DNA from 4 places in the Paenibacillus glucanolyticus genome. Region 4 is predicted to be linked to each of the others. Evidence: a T-box and tRNA genes for the amino acid it is inferred to sense, from the RefSeq annotation. Region 4 holds a T-box; the other regions hold tRNA genes.
The links. A T-box is a leader RNA that pairs with one kind of tRNA and senses whether it is charged. The one in region 4 lies ahead of leuS (leucine--tRNA ligase), so its partner is inferred to be a tRNA-Leu.
Positions count from the first base shown of each region.

Region 1: it has a tRNA-Leu gene. The T-box ahead of leuS (leucine--tRNA ligase) is inferred to sense a tRNA for this amino acid. The anticodon was not compared.
Region 2: it has a tRNA-Leu gene. The T-box ahead of leuS (leucine--tRNA ligase) is inferred to sense a tRNA for this amino acid. The anticodon was not compared.
Region 3: it has a tRNA-Leu gene. The T-box ahead of leuS (leucine--tRNA ligase) is inferred to sense a tRNA for this amino acid. The anticodon was not compared.

Region 1 covers NZ_CP147845.1:2,088,067-2,091,700, forward strand. The annotation lists gene WDY75_RS10045 (xanthine phosphoribosyltransferase) at 1-69, shown strand, start outside; gene WDY75_RS10050 (hypothetical protein) at 280-609, shown strand; gene WDY75_RS10055 (hypothetical protein) at 735-953, shown strand; gene WDY75_RS10060 (carboxymuconolactone decarboxylase family protein) at 1,022-1,351, shown strand; gene WDY75_RS10065 (hypothetical protein) at 1,431-1,850, opposite strand; tRNA gene WDY75_RS10070 (tRNA-Leu) at 2,028-2,111, shown strand; gene WDY75_RS10075 (DUF6944 family repetitive protein) at 2,261-2,584, shown strand; gene WDY75_RS10080 (divergent polysaccharide deacetylase family protein) at 2,822-3,634, shown strand, end outside.
Region 2 covers NZ_CP147845.1:1,309,069-1,312,702, reverse strand. The annotation lists gene WDY75_RS06350 (thiol-disulfide oxidoreductase DCC family protein) at 1-172, opposite strand, end outside; gene WDY75_RS06345 (hypothetical protein) at 372-647, opposite strand; gene WDY75_RS06340 (zinc ribbon domain-containing protein) at 736-978, opposite strand; gene WDY75_RS06335 (organic hydroperoxide resistance protein) at 1,131-1,550, opposite strand; tRNA gene WDY75_RS06330 (tRNA-Leu) at 1,735-1,817, opposite strand; gene WDY75_RS06325 (helix-turn-helix domain-containing protein) at 1,920-2,282, opposite strand; gene WDY75_RS06320 (hypothetical protein) at 2,461-3,105, shown strand; gene WDY75_RS06315 (alpha/beta hydrolase) at 3,200-3,634, opposite strand, start outside.
Region 3 covers NZ_CP147845.1:4,654,734-4,658,367, forward strand. The annotation lists gene WDY75_RS21875 (AI-2E family transporter) at 1-365, shown strand, start outside; gene WDY75_RS21880 (hypothetical protein) at 463-858, opposite strand; gene WDY75_RS21885 (uracil-DNA glycosylase) at 878-1,564, opposite strand; tRNA gene WDY75_RS21890 (tRNA-Leu) at 1,772-1,857, opposite strand; gene WDY75_RS21895 (hypothetical protein) at 2,011-2,196, opposite strand; gene WDY75_RS21900 (polysaccharide deacetylase family protein) at 2,382-3,146, shown strand; gene WDY75_RS21905 (TetR/AcrR family transcriptional regulator) at 3,337-3,634, shown strand, end outside.
Region 4 covers NZ_CP147845.1:4,821,366-4,824,999, reverse strand. The annotation lists gene WDY75_RS22725 (Gfo/Idh/MocA family protein) at 1-8, shown strand, start outside; gene WDY75_RS22720 (Gfo/Idh/MocA family protein) at 32-1,117, shown strand; gene WDY75_RS22715 (AraC family transcriptional regulator) at 1,183-2,067, shown strand; T-box leader at 2,108-2,364, shown strand; gene leuS (leucine--tRNA ligase) at 2,453-3,634, shown strand, end outside.

The DNA of each region.
Region 1 (3,634 bases), 2.7 Mb from region 4:
CAAAATGTTCATGTGGAGTCGCTAGTTACGATTTCCTCACTTGAAGATGGTAAAATTTCGTTCAGCTAAATCGTTAGAATCGGCATAGGCGACTCAACGTGCAAGCGAAGAGGGCTAGGCCTTAGGTCATGAACGTTTGTACCTGTGCCATGAGATATGAAATATGGAAATTCGTAGTTGATTTTAGATGGATTTCCGCCTAAAATCGCAACAAATTCTTTTCGCCTCCGTGATTTTCGCTTATAATAAAGAGGTAGGCAAGAGAGAGGAGGCAGCACCATGGGGAAACAACCTGTAACCGAGCCGTTTTTGATTGATAAGCTGAATGAAGCAAAGGTACATTTTGAACGTGCTTTGGATTGTAAACATACGGAGTTTGATGATCTATATCCCTATATGATTGAACATCCTCAGTTTTTCTGGTACAAACGCTATGTTGCCTGGTCAGAACTGCTGACGATTGCCGGATTGTGTGAGGAGGTTTCCTTCGAGTGGAAGGAACAGTTCACACCTCAGCAAGTGGAATATATCGAGAAGCGTGTGATGTCTTCAACCGTTCTGGACTTCTGGTACGAGAAGAATGACAGCATAGAGCCGGCACAGCGTTAATGGGTATATAGAACATCCCTTAATCAGGATGTTTATCGATAGCGTATGGCATCGCATTCAAAAGACCTAAATGATATTCATTTAGGTCTTTTTTTGCAGAGTAAGATGATGAAGGAGGCATGGCGATGATTAGTGATGAAAGACTTGATGAATTAAGGGTTTCCGGTGAGCTGGTTCGGGTTGTGCGGGACGGCTTGGAGAGCAATGATATTATCGGCTTTGTTGTCGCCTGGGACCCGGAGCAGGTTATCATCCGCCGCCGAAACCGGCGTGTAGTCAAGCTGGATCGCAGGTACAGCTATCAGTTGAAAAAAGAGCCGAGAGTAAGCCCAATTGAAGAGTAGGCATAGATTTGGAACTCGTCGGACAACTTAACCTCTAGAATATTTTATTTAGAAGAGGTGTTCAGATGATGGAAATGTCCAACGATAAGATCTCGGCATATAAAAATGAAATCCTGAATTTAAAGCAGAGCATGCCCGAGATGGCAGAGGCGTATCATCAGTTTACCGGCGTCTGTTTTTCGGATGGCGAGCTGGATGAGAGAACGAAACAGCTGATTGCGCTCGGGATTGGGCTGTTCGCCAATAATGAGCTGTGTACCTTCTATCATATGGAAGAGGCCCGTGCCAAGGGAGCCTCGGATGCTCAAATTATGGAGGCCGTAGCAGTAGCGTCTGCCGCTAGTGCTGGACATGCTCTCTCGCAGGGATTGACCCGTGTGCAGCATAACCTTCACTAAGGCACGATCAAATTAAACCGTCTTATCCGGCGTATTGTGCAGCCGGATAAGACGGTTATTCTCTGTTGAACGGCCGCAATTAGCGGGCGAATGCAGCGGCAGGAGCAACCGGATGCTCAGTCGTCTCGGTCTCAGGCGGAACCAGCCCGAGATAGGCGCGCATGCGGTCCATCATCTCCTCGCGGAAGGATGGCCATAGAATATTCATCGATCCGATGTAACCCCGGCATGCATACCGTGCCTGAATTCCGTCCTGGCTCTGTACGATGTCATAAACCTTGATCGTTCGCTTGGCGAACTCCTGCTTCACTTCACGAAGAAGGACAGCTGCCCGTTTGGCACCGTTACCTACCATTTCCACATACAATTGAGGGGTCTTGAAGACACCGCTCTCCTGGATGATCCGGCAATCCCGCTCAAACACTTTATGGATGAACCTCAGAAGCAGATAACTCTTGATCAACGCTCGCTCTTCCGTCGTAACAGCCGGTATGGCCATCAACTTCACCGCCTTTATATAGTAAATGGTTATTTAATGAGAACTTATGTTCTTATTTTAACCGAAAATCAGGTTTTTAATCAAGCTGAAAAAAAGTGTTGACTCCATTCATTCAGCGTGATATTATATATCTTGTCGCCGCTGATTAGAGATTGACTCGAGGCAGACAGGCAATATGCGGTCGTGGCGGAATTGGCAGACGCGCACGGTTCAGGTCCGTGTGGGCTAACCCCCGTGGAGGTTCGAGTCCTCTCGACCGCATCCTAAAGAAAAAAACTCGTAAACTGCTTTGCAGTTTACGAGTTTTTTTGCGTGGAGATTCTATGGGACAGGGTTAATGACTTATACCAAAGAGATGGAATGCACGTATTATATTAGATAGTGATATAGATATAGGTAGTTGAGAGTAGGTGATTGCCTTGTCAGCCAAGGATTTGAGTCTCCAAGAGCAGCTTGCGGCTTATGCTTGGCTGCAAGCGTTGGGAACGAATATTGCTGCTCTGGGTCAAACCAAAAAGTTGTCCAAACGAAAGAAATTGCAGGCTGAAGGCCGAAGACTCTCTGTTCTTGGAAATGCGATGCAGTCGATAGCCAATGCGGCTCAGGCAGAGATTAGCACAAAAATGAGGGGCACAGCCATGAATAAGAAAGCTAACGATCTTACGGCTGCCGGCAATCTTCTGCAATCCGTCGGAAATGCGCTGCAGGTTATTGCGGGAGAGGAGCATCCTTGAATGACAACACTTTTAACACTTCTGAAGGAAAACTGAACATACTCAAAAAAAGAAACAAGGCGTTTACCTGTGACGGGAGGTGTCTTGTTTTTATTTTCTTGAACGGAGAGGTTTCTTGTGCCTGGTGTCCTAATGAATGTTAACATTCAGCTGCAGTGTTACATATTTGAATAACTTTTCTCAAATAATACGGTTAGGTCTGGTAAGTATGATGGTGAAAGGAAAGGGGCGTGAACAATGCGGAAGGTATTTAGAAATTCGGTTGTCTTCTTGCTGTGTATGATATGTGGGATCGCAAACGGAACACAGGGGGGCGGATATTTTGCAGGGACGGCCAACGCCGCTGAGCCTCCTGTTCAAGTAACCAGGCAGTTACGTGAGGAGCCTCTGAACAACCAGTCTGGCAAAGGGCAGAAAATAAGTAAATTATCGGTCATCATTGATGACTTTGGCAATGGTCAGAAGGGCACTCAGGAGATGCTGAGTCTGCCTGTCAAGATTACGGTTGCCGTGATGCCTTTTTTGCCAACAAGCAAAAAGGATGCAGAGTCCGCGCATAAGATGGGACATGATGTTATTATCCATATGCCCATGGAGCCTAAACAGGGACGAGCTTCCTGGCTTGGACCTGGCGCCATTCTGAGCTCGCTTACCGATGAGGAGATTCGTAAACGAATGGAAGAGGCGATCGATTCCGTACCGTATGCGATTGGGATTAACAATCATATGGGCTCCAAGGTTACAGGTGATGAACGGATCATGTCGATTGTGCTTGATGTGTGCAAGGAAAGAGGATTGTTCTTTATCGATAGTAAAACCAATTACCGCAGCGTGGTCGGCAAGCTGGCGGCAGAGAAGGGGATGCCAGCGATTGCCAATGATATTTTCCTGGACGATGTTCATACGGTACAGCATGTAAGCAAGCAGCTCGTGACGGCGGCACAGCATGCGGAAGAAAGAACATCCTGCATTGCCATTGGGCATGTTGGCGTATTCGGCACCCGAACGGCAGAAGCACTGAAAGTTTCCATTCCGGAGCTGCAAAAAAAG
Region 2 (3,634 bases), 3.2 Mb from region 4:
CCCCTTGGCGCAGCAGCTCCTGTCCAATCTCCGATTGCAGCGAAGCAAAGCGGAACGCCCCCGCAGGATCTCTCCGAATAATGAATTGGGTCAACCCCTGGCACAAATGGCACACGCCATCGATCAGCACAACGGCATAGTCCTCATTATTTACGATGCGTTGATCCTCCATAGTTCGCAGCCCCCTCGTATTATATAAAAAAACACGTCTCTCGACGTACTTTCTCAGACAACAGATTGCATACAGCAAAACTCATTCTTGCAAGTTAAGATTAGCAAGCCGCTAATCGAATAGTTTATACTTTCTTCCTTAAAGAAAAAACGCAGGAGCCCTCTCCTACGCTTGATCAAGTACGCTATTTTTGGTTTTACTACTCAGCAGCTTTACTCAGCCACTCGCCGTCTTTCATCTGCTGGTCGAATTCGTTCGAGAATTTCTCCATGCATTTGCATATGAAATCTTTACGACAAACCGGGCAAGGTACTTTCCCAAGTCGGCTGAGCGCAGTCAGTTTCCATTCCGGGAAGCGGTTGTAGAATACGCGAATATCCGTTCCGTCAGCCGTGTGGATAATGAATTCGTATAGCCCTTCTTTGTCATTGCTTCCAGCTGTGGTCACACTTGCAATATGCGGTCTGTATGGCATGTCATCACCCGTTTATTTTATTTAAATTCCTTATGACTGGTTTGTACTTTCTGGTACTTAGTCATATTAAAGAATTTTAGAGGTGATGTCAACCGAAGAACACATCCAGGATCGAGCCAAGCTGGCCTCGCTTTTTCCCTTCCAATATATCCGGGTTGAACACTTCCACATATCCGCAGTTTGTGCAGGAAACAAACAGGAAATGGTTGTGCTGAATATCAAACATCTTGCTTAGTCCTGCTCCCGACATGGAGACCTCCTTCGTCTGGCAGTGATTGCCTCCGCATTTACTGCACACAAACCGTTCCTCGATCATTTGTTCAATACGCATCCCAGGTGCCCCTTTCTCAATACTTAATCATAAGGAGAAATACGGAGTTTCATGTAAAAAGTTTCATATATGCAAGCTGAGCTGACAAAAAAGATGACCCTCATATAAGAGAGTCATCCCCATTTCTTATTCTTGTTCTTGTTTTCTTATGGTTAGCTTACGCTTAACTCCACGTCGATGTTGCCTCGGGTTGCCTTGGAATAGGGGCAGAACGCATGCGCTTTTTTGGCGAGGTCCTCGGCCTGGCTTCGTTCGATACCCGGCATTTCAATCTTCAGCTTCACCGCAAGCTTGAAGCCGTCAGCACCTTCGTCTTTTCCGATCATCACCTGGGAGTGGATCACAACATCCTTAAGCTGCACGCCTTCTTTACGGGCTATATTAGCCAAGGCGCTTTCGTAACAAGCCCCGTATCCAGCCGCAAACAGCTGCTCCGGGTTGGTTCCATCCCCGCCGGGTCCACCCAGTTCCTTCGGCATGCTTAATTTGTGATGAAGAACTCCATCCGTAGATTCAACGGAGCCTTCACGTCCTCCAATGACTTTTACATCTGCTGTGTATAATGGTTTCATACTCGTTCATCTCCTTCATGCCCTATTATGATCTCTACATGTACTCTTTAAACTTATGGCGCAGATTGAAACGACAAATAGGGCCGTTCTCAGGAAACACCATATTTACCAATCATAAAAAAACAGCAAAAAAGCTGTGATTCAAATGGATGATTCCACTTCAATCACAGCTTTTTCTAAAGTATGCGGTAGAGAGGACTCGAACCTCCACGGGTATACACCCACTACCCCCTCAAGATAGCGTGTCTGCCATTCCACCACTACCGCATAATATAAGGGAAGTTCTGTAGCGAACATTCCCTATTATACTGTTCTGCAATACAAAAGTAAAGAGTTAATTATTGAGCTCCAAATTCGGCACCTGCATAGCTATGTCTTGTCATTTCTCTTATCCTTGCGGTAAGCAGAAAATTCAATATATTCGCGGATGAACTCCTTCTCATTCTCTGCAAGTCCCGACATGGCAAGATCAGCCGCTTCCGGGTCCACTTCATATTCTCCCCGGGATTCCCTGACCCGAGTATTGGGACTGCCCTTGCCAATAATCAGCCAATCCAGACTCACGGAGAAGAATGCAGCAATCTCAATCAATTTATTTGTGCTCGGCGTTGTTTTCCCCCTCTTCCAGTCACCAAAATTTCCTGTGCTGATCCCGAGGGTTTCGCAAAACGCCTTCTTGGTCATACCCCGGCTTTCTATGAGATGTTCGATTCGTTGGTAAATAGACTGCATTAAACAACCGCCTTCCTAATTCTCTCTAAAAAGAAAATATCTTATGTACGTAATTTTTTCTTGCACAATGACTTAATTAAGTGTATAATCAATATATATTGCCTAAATTATACCATAGTACTCATAGATCGTTGTATCTTTTACTCATGAGTCTATTTAGTACGAGGAGCGAGTAATTTTGCCCTACGATACCATAATCACATCTTGGAACAATGCGGTTCACTCCTTGAACAAGGGACTGATGATCATTACCCCCGACGGCATCATCGACAAAATGAACGATCCGCTCATTGCCATGGCCGAACAATACGGTGTTTCCCCTGAGTTCAAGTGGCAGGGGACATCCTTTTTTGATATCACTTCCCAGCAGTTGGGACAGTCCTCATTCGATCATTTTTTTGATGTGGTGGACTTCCCTGCCATCAAGGATGTTATAGCAGGAAAGCTGCCTGAATATTCCTTTGAATATGCAGTGAGTGGGAACGGTCAAGATATCTGGGTGCTATGCGAGGTCATGCCGCTGCTTATGAGTGATGACAACCTTATCCATGGAGCCATGCTCTCCTTCACTGACATTACGAAGTTTAAGCACAAGGAGCTGCTGCTGGAGCAAGCACTGGCCCACAGCTATCCCTTGCCGGGACACATTCCGATCTGTGCCGTATGCAAATACGTGCGCCATGCCGAAGAATGGGAGCCGGTCGAGAGCTATTTGGAGAGTCGTCTCCCGATTGAATTCACACATGATATTTGTCCCGATTGCATCCGCAGATTATACCCCAAATATTCCTCCATCCTGGATGATCCCCAGATACCTGATTAGATGAATACATAATACAGCACAAATAAGCAGCTTCGTCATCCGAATAATACGGAAGGCGAAGCTGCTTATTCATCATTCGGCGATCTTTCGTATATTACGCGTTCACAAAACGAAGCAGAGGGCTTATGAGAGCCGGCAGCACCGATACATGCCCTTCCCCCTCAATTTCGGTAAAAGCGGTCTCCAGCACGTCTTCTTGCCCCTTGAGAAACGCATACAGCTCTCTGGCGTCTTGAACCATGGACGGTTTCTCCTGAGCTCCGACATATATGTGCAGCTCTTTGCGCTGTCCAGTTTGCAGTATACGCGCTTTCCCTTCTTCCCATTGCTTGTACAGCATGTAGTTCTTCCACCATACGGAGGGACATGCCGCTATGTACCGCTGAAAGGCCTGCGGCCTGGTAAACAGTGTATGCAAGGTAAAATAACCCCCCAGCGAGTGCCCAAATAACGCCTGCTTCGCAAGGTTTACCGGATACTGTCGTTCTACTGCTGGCTTCAGCTGATCCTCGATGAACGCATGGAATGC
Region 3 (3,634 bases), 170 kb from region 4:
GACTGCCCTATTCCTTGCTGTTAACCGTGATCTCCTTCTTCTTGAATTTCATTCCGTATATCGGTGCGCTGCTTGCAACCATCCCTGTCGTTATCGTCGGGTTCATTGAAGCTCCGTCCATCGCCATATGGTCTGTCGTTGTCATTGTGATCGCACAGCAAATTCAAGATAATATTCTGACCCCTGTAATCTATGGCAAACAGCTCGATATTCACCCTCTCACCACGGTGGTCCTTATTCTGGTAGGTGGAGATTTCTTCGGACTCCTCGGTATCCTGCTCGCTATTCCTGCCTATATGATCATTAAAATTCTCGTGGTGCGGATCTACGAACTCTTCCTTGCTGAAAAAGTAGAGGAGGCTTAAACGCTTCAAGGAATTCTGCTTATCCTTCATTCAAACAAAAAAAGGATGTCCCCGCCAACTTTACGATGGCTGCTGGGGACATCCTTTATTCAAATAATTACGCATTGCCCCGCAAGGACCGAACGACAAAATAATGCTCGTCCTTACGCAAAATCATTCCATTTGACAGCGTGACCGTTTCCTCATCATGAGAAGCAAGAACGGCCTGAGAGGAGACCAATTGATTACCCCTCCATACCATCACACAAGATCCAAAGTAGACTGCATTATCAAATTGAATCGTATGATTCACGACATAACCGATAGAGTTTAGAGCCGGAGAAGAATTTCTCGGCATTATTCTATGAATGGAGCGAAACGGGATGACAAGCTCCCCCGGGCCAAGAATGACCTTCTCCTGAATGGGGTCCCATGATTTCAACACACCTTCAACCGTGCTTTTCGCCCCGTCTAAACGCTGAATGACAACATGACGACCGATCCAATGCTTCATGAAGGTCACCTCTCGCGGATTATTCAACTCCATCGCCCGGTGTGCTTGGGATGTCCCAATTCACCGGATCCATACCCTTTTGCATTAAATAAGCATTCGATGCTGAAAATGGACGACTGCCGAAAAAACCTTTGTGCGCTGCAAATGGACTCGGATGATTGGACTCAAGCACCTTGTGCCGACTTCGGTCTATGAAAGAACCCTTCTTCTGTGCGTAACTGCCCCATAATATAAACACCATTGGCTGATCGCGTTCATTCAGCTTTGCAATAACGGTATCCGTGAATCGCTCCCACCCGATTCCTTTATGCGAATTGGGCTCACCTTCGCGTACCGTAAGAACCGCATTAAGCAGCAGCACCCCCTGATCAGCCCATGACTGCAAAGAGCCATGGTGCGGAACAGGTACACCCAAATCGGATGCCAGCTCCTTATGGATATTGCGCAGAGACGGAGGAATCGTAACTCCGGGTGAAACGGAAAAGCTTAATCCCTGTGCCTGCTTTCGTCCGTGATAGGGATCTTGTCCCAAAATAACGACTTTTGTGGATTCATACGATGTTTGGTGAAGAGCTCGAAATATATCTTCCTTAGGAGGATACACCGTGCTGCGCCGGTATTCCTCGTCCACCCGTTCCATCAACGCTTCAAAATAAGGCTTATCCATCTCTCCGTTCAGGATAACGTCCCAATCATTGTTAAACATCCGCATCTCTCCTCCCCTCCTCCTCACACAGGTCAGCGTGGAATTATAAAAGAATGCGATTTTTATAGAAAGGACTTTAACGTCTTCCATTCCGTTTGTTCCGATAATAGCCTTCGTCAAAAAAATTGACCTCTTGTCAATTTAAAAAATAAGCCGGCACCCATACAGGGGGCCGACTTATTTGCATCTTACCAGACGCTGTTATAATGCCGAGGACGGGGGTCGAACCCGTACGGTAGTCACCTACCGCAGGATTTTAAGTCCTGTGCGTCTGCCAATTCCGCCACCCCGGCATATTTTATCTTAGATTCGCTCTATTCAAATCACCATATGGGATTCATACCGATTAACGGAAAATTTTGCGATTCTTTTCGTTCTGGCGACAAAATCGATAATACCATGTCTAACCATATGATGTCAATATATGAAACTCATATTTTTTCGCATCACCCTGAATGCGATCCCCCATTTTTCTCGATTGCCCCGAGTCGCTGCTCTAATTCATCGATTCGATCGCGCTGCTCCGTTATGTCCGATGCTTTACCGGAAGCCTTTACCTTTGTCCAATCCACCACCCCCTGGTAGCGGCTCACGTCAATCCCTTGGGCATTCGAACGATTACGTGATTGCATCTGGATCACTCCTTTCTACCATTACATGCTCTGCATGCGGAACATGCTTGTGCCGATCGGTGTTTAATGTCGAACGGCGTCTGAGCCAGACATTAGGAATAATTTTACCGTGTTCACCAAATGATAAAGAAGCTTGCATGTCACATGCCAAGACTAGAACAGCAGAGAAAAGGATAATGATCACCATGAAAAAGCTCTCAACTGTTATATGGCTTACTCTCTCCCTCTCCCTGTGCCTTAACGAGCATGTTGATGCAGATCATGTGCCGTCTGCTTCCAAGGGAAGAGACTACTATGAGGAGCGCGGAGAGATCGTATGGGAAGTGCCCACACCCAGCAAAGTGATTGCCCTCACCTTTGATGATGGTCCGGATGCACATACGACCGTTGAAATTCTGGATCTGTTAAAACAATATGGCGCAAAGGCGACTTTCTTTGTTGTGGGCAACCGGGTGGAGAAACACCCCGATATCGTGGCACGTGAGCTTCACGAAGGGCATGAAATAGGAAACCACTCCTACACTCATCCTTCCTTCCACAATATCAACGCCAGCAAATTAACCAGTGAACTGAACCGGACCCAGGAAGCGATTTTCAAAGCGACAGGCAGTAAAACCGTATTGTTCCGCCCGCCCGGTGGAAGTTACAATGAATCCATTGTAAGGACAAGCAAAGATATCGGTATGCTGACCGTATTATGGTCATGGCACCAGGATACGCTGGATTGGCGAAAGCCCGGCGTTAACCGGATCGTCAAAAAGGTTCTGGATAACGCGCACAATGGAGACATCGTGCTTATGCACGATTTTGTCCCGACCAGTACACAGACGGTGGAGGCGCTCAGCGTGATTTTGCCGGAGCTGCAAAAGCGTGGCTTCACATTTGTTACTGTATCCGAGCTGCTCTCCTATCATGATAAATCGCATAAGTTTATTGAAGTAAACCACTGATTCATCCCATTGCAATGCTAAAATAACCGCTGCCTGCAGGAGGTAACGGTTATTTTTCATCAGCTGATTTCTCGCTGTTTCGGACATTCAAACTCCCACTTGAATATTTTAAATCCATTTGATAAGATACAGAACGAACGTTCAGTATAGAAAAATAATGACAAAATCTGTACCTATAAGGGGGGCGCTAATGAACAAAAAACAACAGCAAAGCGAAGACACCAAGCGGCGCATCGCTGAAGCGGCCAAAGCCCTCATTATGCAAAAAGGATACAAGTCGACCTCGATTGAGGAAATCGTTGAAGCAACGGGAAGCAGTAAGGGTAACATTTACTACCACTTTAAAAGCAAGGAAGGGCTGTTTCTGTATCTCATCGAAGAATGGGATCTGGAATGGGAGCAAAAGTGGAGCAGCAAAGAACATCAATATACCACCATCACAGACAAATTGTATGGCATCGCTGATCAATTGGTGTTTGATGATTTGA
Region 4 (3,634 bases):
CCTATTAATGAACCGTCAGGAGGCAATCGGTATGGATCGCAGTAATGGAATGCTCTATGCGCCGGTTGGCAAAGCCCAGCCGGTGTGCAAGCCCGGGGATTTTGTCTTTGCCGCCATGTCGCTGGAGCACGGACATATATACGGCATGTGTAACGGATTAATTGAAGCGGGGGCAACTTTAAAATGGGTGTATGATTCAGACCCCGCCAAGGTAGCGGCTTTTCTCGAGACCTATCCCGGCGTAACCGCCGCTTCCTCCGAGGCACAGGTGCTCGAGGATGCGGAAGTTCATCTTGTAGCGGCTGCCGCCATTCCATCGGAGAGATGTGAGCTTGGTTTGAAGGTTATGTCACACGGCAAGGATTATTTTACCGATAAGACGCCGTTCACCACCCTGGAGCAGGTAAGCGCGGCACGTGCAAAGGCGGCAGAGACAGGCAGGAAGTATATGGTTTATTACAGTGAACGGCTGCATGTGGAGAGTGCGGTCCACGCGGGTCGGCTGATACAGGACGGCGTGATCGGCCGCGTGGTGCAGGTGATGGGAACAGGACCGCACCGCTTAAATGCTCCATCCCGTCCGGACTGGTTTTTCCGCCATCAGCAGTATGGCGGCATATTGTGCGATATCGGGTCTCACCAGATTGAGCAGTTTTTGTTTTTTGCAGGCTGCCGCGATGCCAAGGTGCTCAGCAGCAAGGTGGGCAATTATGCGAATCCGGCCTACCCGGAGCTGGAGGATTTCGGAGATGCGACACTTCTCGGAGACAATGGGGCCACGAATTATTTCCGTGTCGATTGGCTGACGCCTGGGGGCCTTGGTACCTGGGGCGACGGAAGAACCGTTATTTTGGGAACGGACGGATATATCGAACTTCGTAAATACATTGATATTGCCAGACATCCACAAGGCGATCATCTGTATTTGGTTAACGGCGAAGGGGAGTTTCATATGGAGCTGCAGGGCAAGGTAGGCTATCCGTTTTTCGGAGAGCTGATCCTGGATTGTCTGGAACGGACCGAGTTTGCCATGTCCCAGGAGCACGCCTTCAAGGCCGGCGAATTATGCGTGATTGCTCAGAATGAAGCCGTGCGCATTCAAGAAAATCATATATAATAGAGAAAAACTCCGCGATGTTCAGGGGTTCTACAACCCCAGGCCGCTAAAGGGGCGATTCTCTTATGTCCTCGTCATCATCCAAAGGGCTGCCAAGCTTTGAGTGGATGCAGCTGAAAGAGCCAATAGATCTGAGCTATTATAATGAACAGCCCCTTATCAGCGGGCAATTCCATTCCCACGCCTTTTATGAAATCTATTATTTTCACGAGGGATGCTGCACCTATCTAATCGGTGACTCTGTCTTTGCGCTGAAGCCGGGGGATCTGCTGCTGATGAATGGTTTGACGCTTCATTGTCCGAGTGTGGAACCCGATTCCAGATACGTAAGAAGCATTCTGCATTTTGACCCGGCCTGGGTGTGCAAGGGGCTGTCGGAATCGGCCAAGACGATCCTGCTGGATCCCTTCGATACGCTCCGGAATCATCGTATGACCCTAACCGGGACCAATCGGGAAGAGTTCGAGGCCCTGCTGGCCGATATTCATCGCCTGTCAGCGTCCACGACCCACTACCGCCAGGAACGCATGACCTTGCGCATCCAGGAGCTGATGTACGTCATTGCAGGCTGGTGTCAGGCCGCTGTACAGGGTCAGGACTCGATCTCAGAGAAGGAGCGGCATGTCCAGCATGTGGTATCGTTTGTCGAGGAAAATTATATGCACGATCTGACGCTGGAGAGAATCGCCCGCGATATGCATATTACCAAGCATTATCTATCCTCCTTATTCAAGGAGGTGACGGGAACAACGGTGTTTAAATATTTGTATCACCGGCGGATCAACCAGGCTAAAATTTTACTGCGGCTTCACCCTTATCTGAGCATAACGGAGGTCAGCCAGGCATCCGGGTTTAAGCATCTGGCTCATTTCAGCCGGATGTTCAAATCAATGGTCGGAACGACACCGGAGCATTACCGCAGGAGCGGAGATGAACTTTCGTTGACTTGATCGTACATTTTGGGTATAATAGCCACATTAAAATGGTAATATGAAAGCGATGATGAGGATTAGTACTTCCGCATTCGATCATGCAGAGAGCCGGTGTTTGGTGAAAACCGGTTGACGATAGGAATGAACTCGCCTCGGAGCAATGATGTTAACCCGGCCGCTGAATGGCTATTTCAGCAACTGGCCGATGAAGCATTGTCGTCTCATCCGCGATAAGGATGCAAAGGGAGTGAAAGGCAAAGTATGCCTTTGGCTAACTAGGGTGGTACCACGGGAATCAAACCTCTCGTCCCTAGCGATCAACGCTATGGATGATGAGGTTTTTTTGTTTTTGGACAATGGCATCAGGCCTTGTCTCTCGAATGTGAAGGAGGAGCATTGAAGTATGACGGACAATCAGACAACCGGCCACGGCTATATCCCGCAGGCCATCGAACCGAAGTGGCAGCAGTACTGGGACGAGAAAAAAACGTTTAAAACCGAAGAGGCATCATCCAAACCGAAGTTTTACGCACTGGATATGTTCCCATATCCATCCGGCGTAGGCCTGCATGTAGGGCATCCGGAAGGATACACGGCAACAGATATCGTGTCCCGTTACAAACGGATGCGAGGTTACAATGTGCTGCATCCCATGGGATGGGATGCTTTCGGACTCCCTGCAGAACAGTATGCGATGGACACAGGCAAGCATCCCCGCGAGTTCACCGTGCAAAATATCGATACGTTCCGGCGCCAGATCAAATCCCTCGGATTCTCGTATGACTGGGACCGGGAGATCAGCACCACCGATCCGGAATATTTCAAATGGACCCAGTGGATCTTTATCCAGCTCTATAACCGCGGCTTGGCTTATGTGGCTGAAGTGCCGGTTAACTGGTGCGAAGCACTCGGTACCGTGCTGGCGAACGAAGAGGTCATCGATGGCAAGAGTGAGCGCGGAGGACATCCGGTCGTTCGCAAGCCGATGCGTCAATGGATTCTGCGTATTACCGAATATGCAGAACGCCTGCTTGAGGATCTGGATGAGCTGGACTGGAGCGAAAGCCTGAAGGATATGCAGCGCAATTGGATTGGCAAATCCACGGGTGCCGAGGTTCGTTTTGACATCGAGGGTTACGATGGCCATCTGGAGGTATTTACAACCCGCCCGGATACACTGTTCGGCGCTACCTACTGTGTGCTGGCACCGGAGCATGACCTCGTGGACAAAATTACGTCAGCGGATCAGCGCGAAGCGGTCAAGGCTTATCAAGTTCAGGCTTCCCGTAAAAGTGATCTGGAGCGGACGGATTTGGCAAAAGACAAAACCGGTGTCTTTACCGGAGCATACGCCATTAATCCGGTGAGCGGCGCTAAAGTGCCGATCTGGATTGCGGACTATGTGCTGGCAGGTTACGGAACAGGAGCCATTATGGCGGTTCCGGGTCACGACAGCCGTGACTGGGAATTTGCCAAACAGTTTGGTCTTCCGATTATTGAAGTCGTTCAGGGTGGAAATGTTGAAGAGGAAGCCTACACCGGCAGTGGCGAGCATGTGAATTCCGGTTTCCTGAACGGGCTGGAT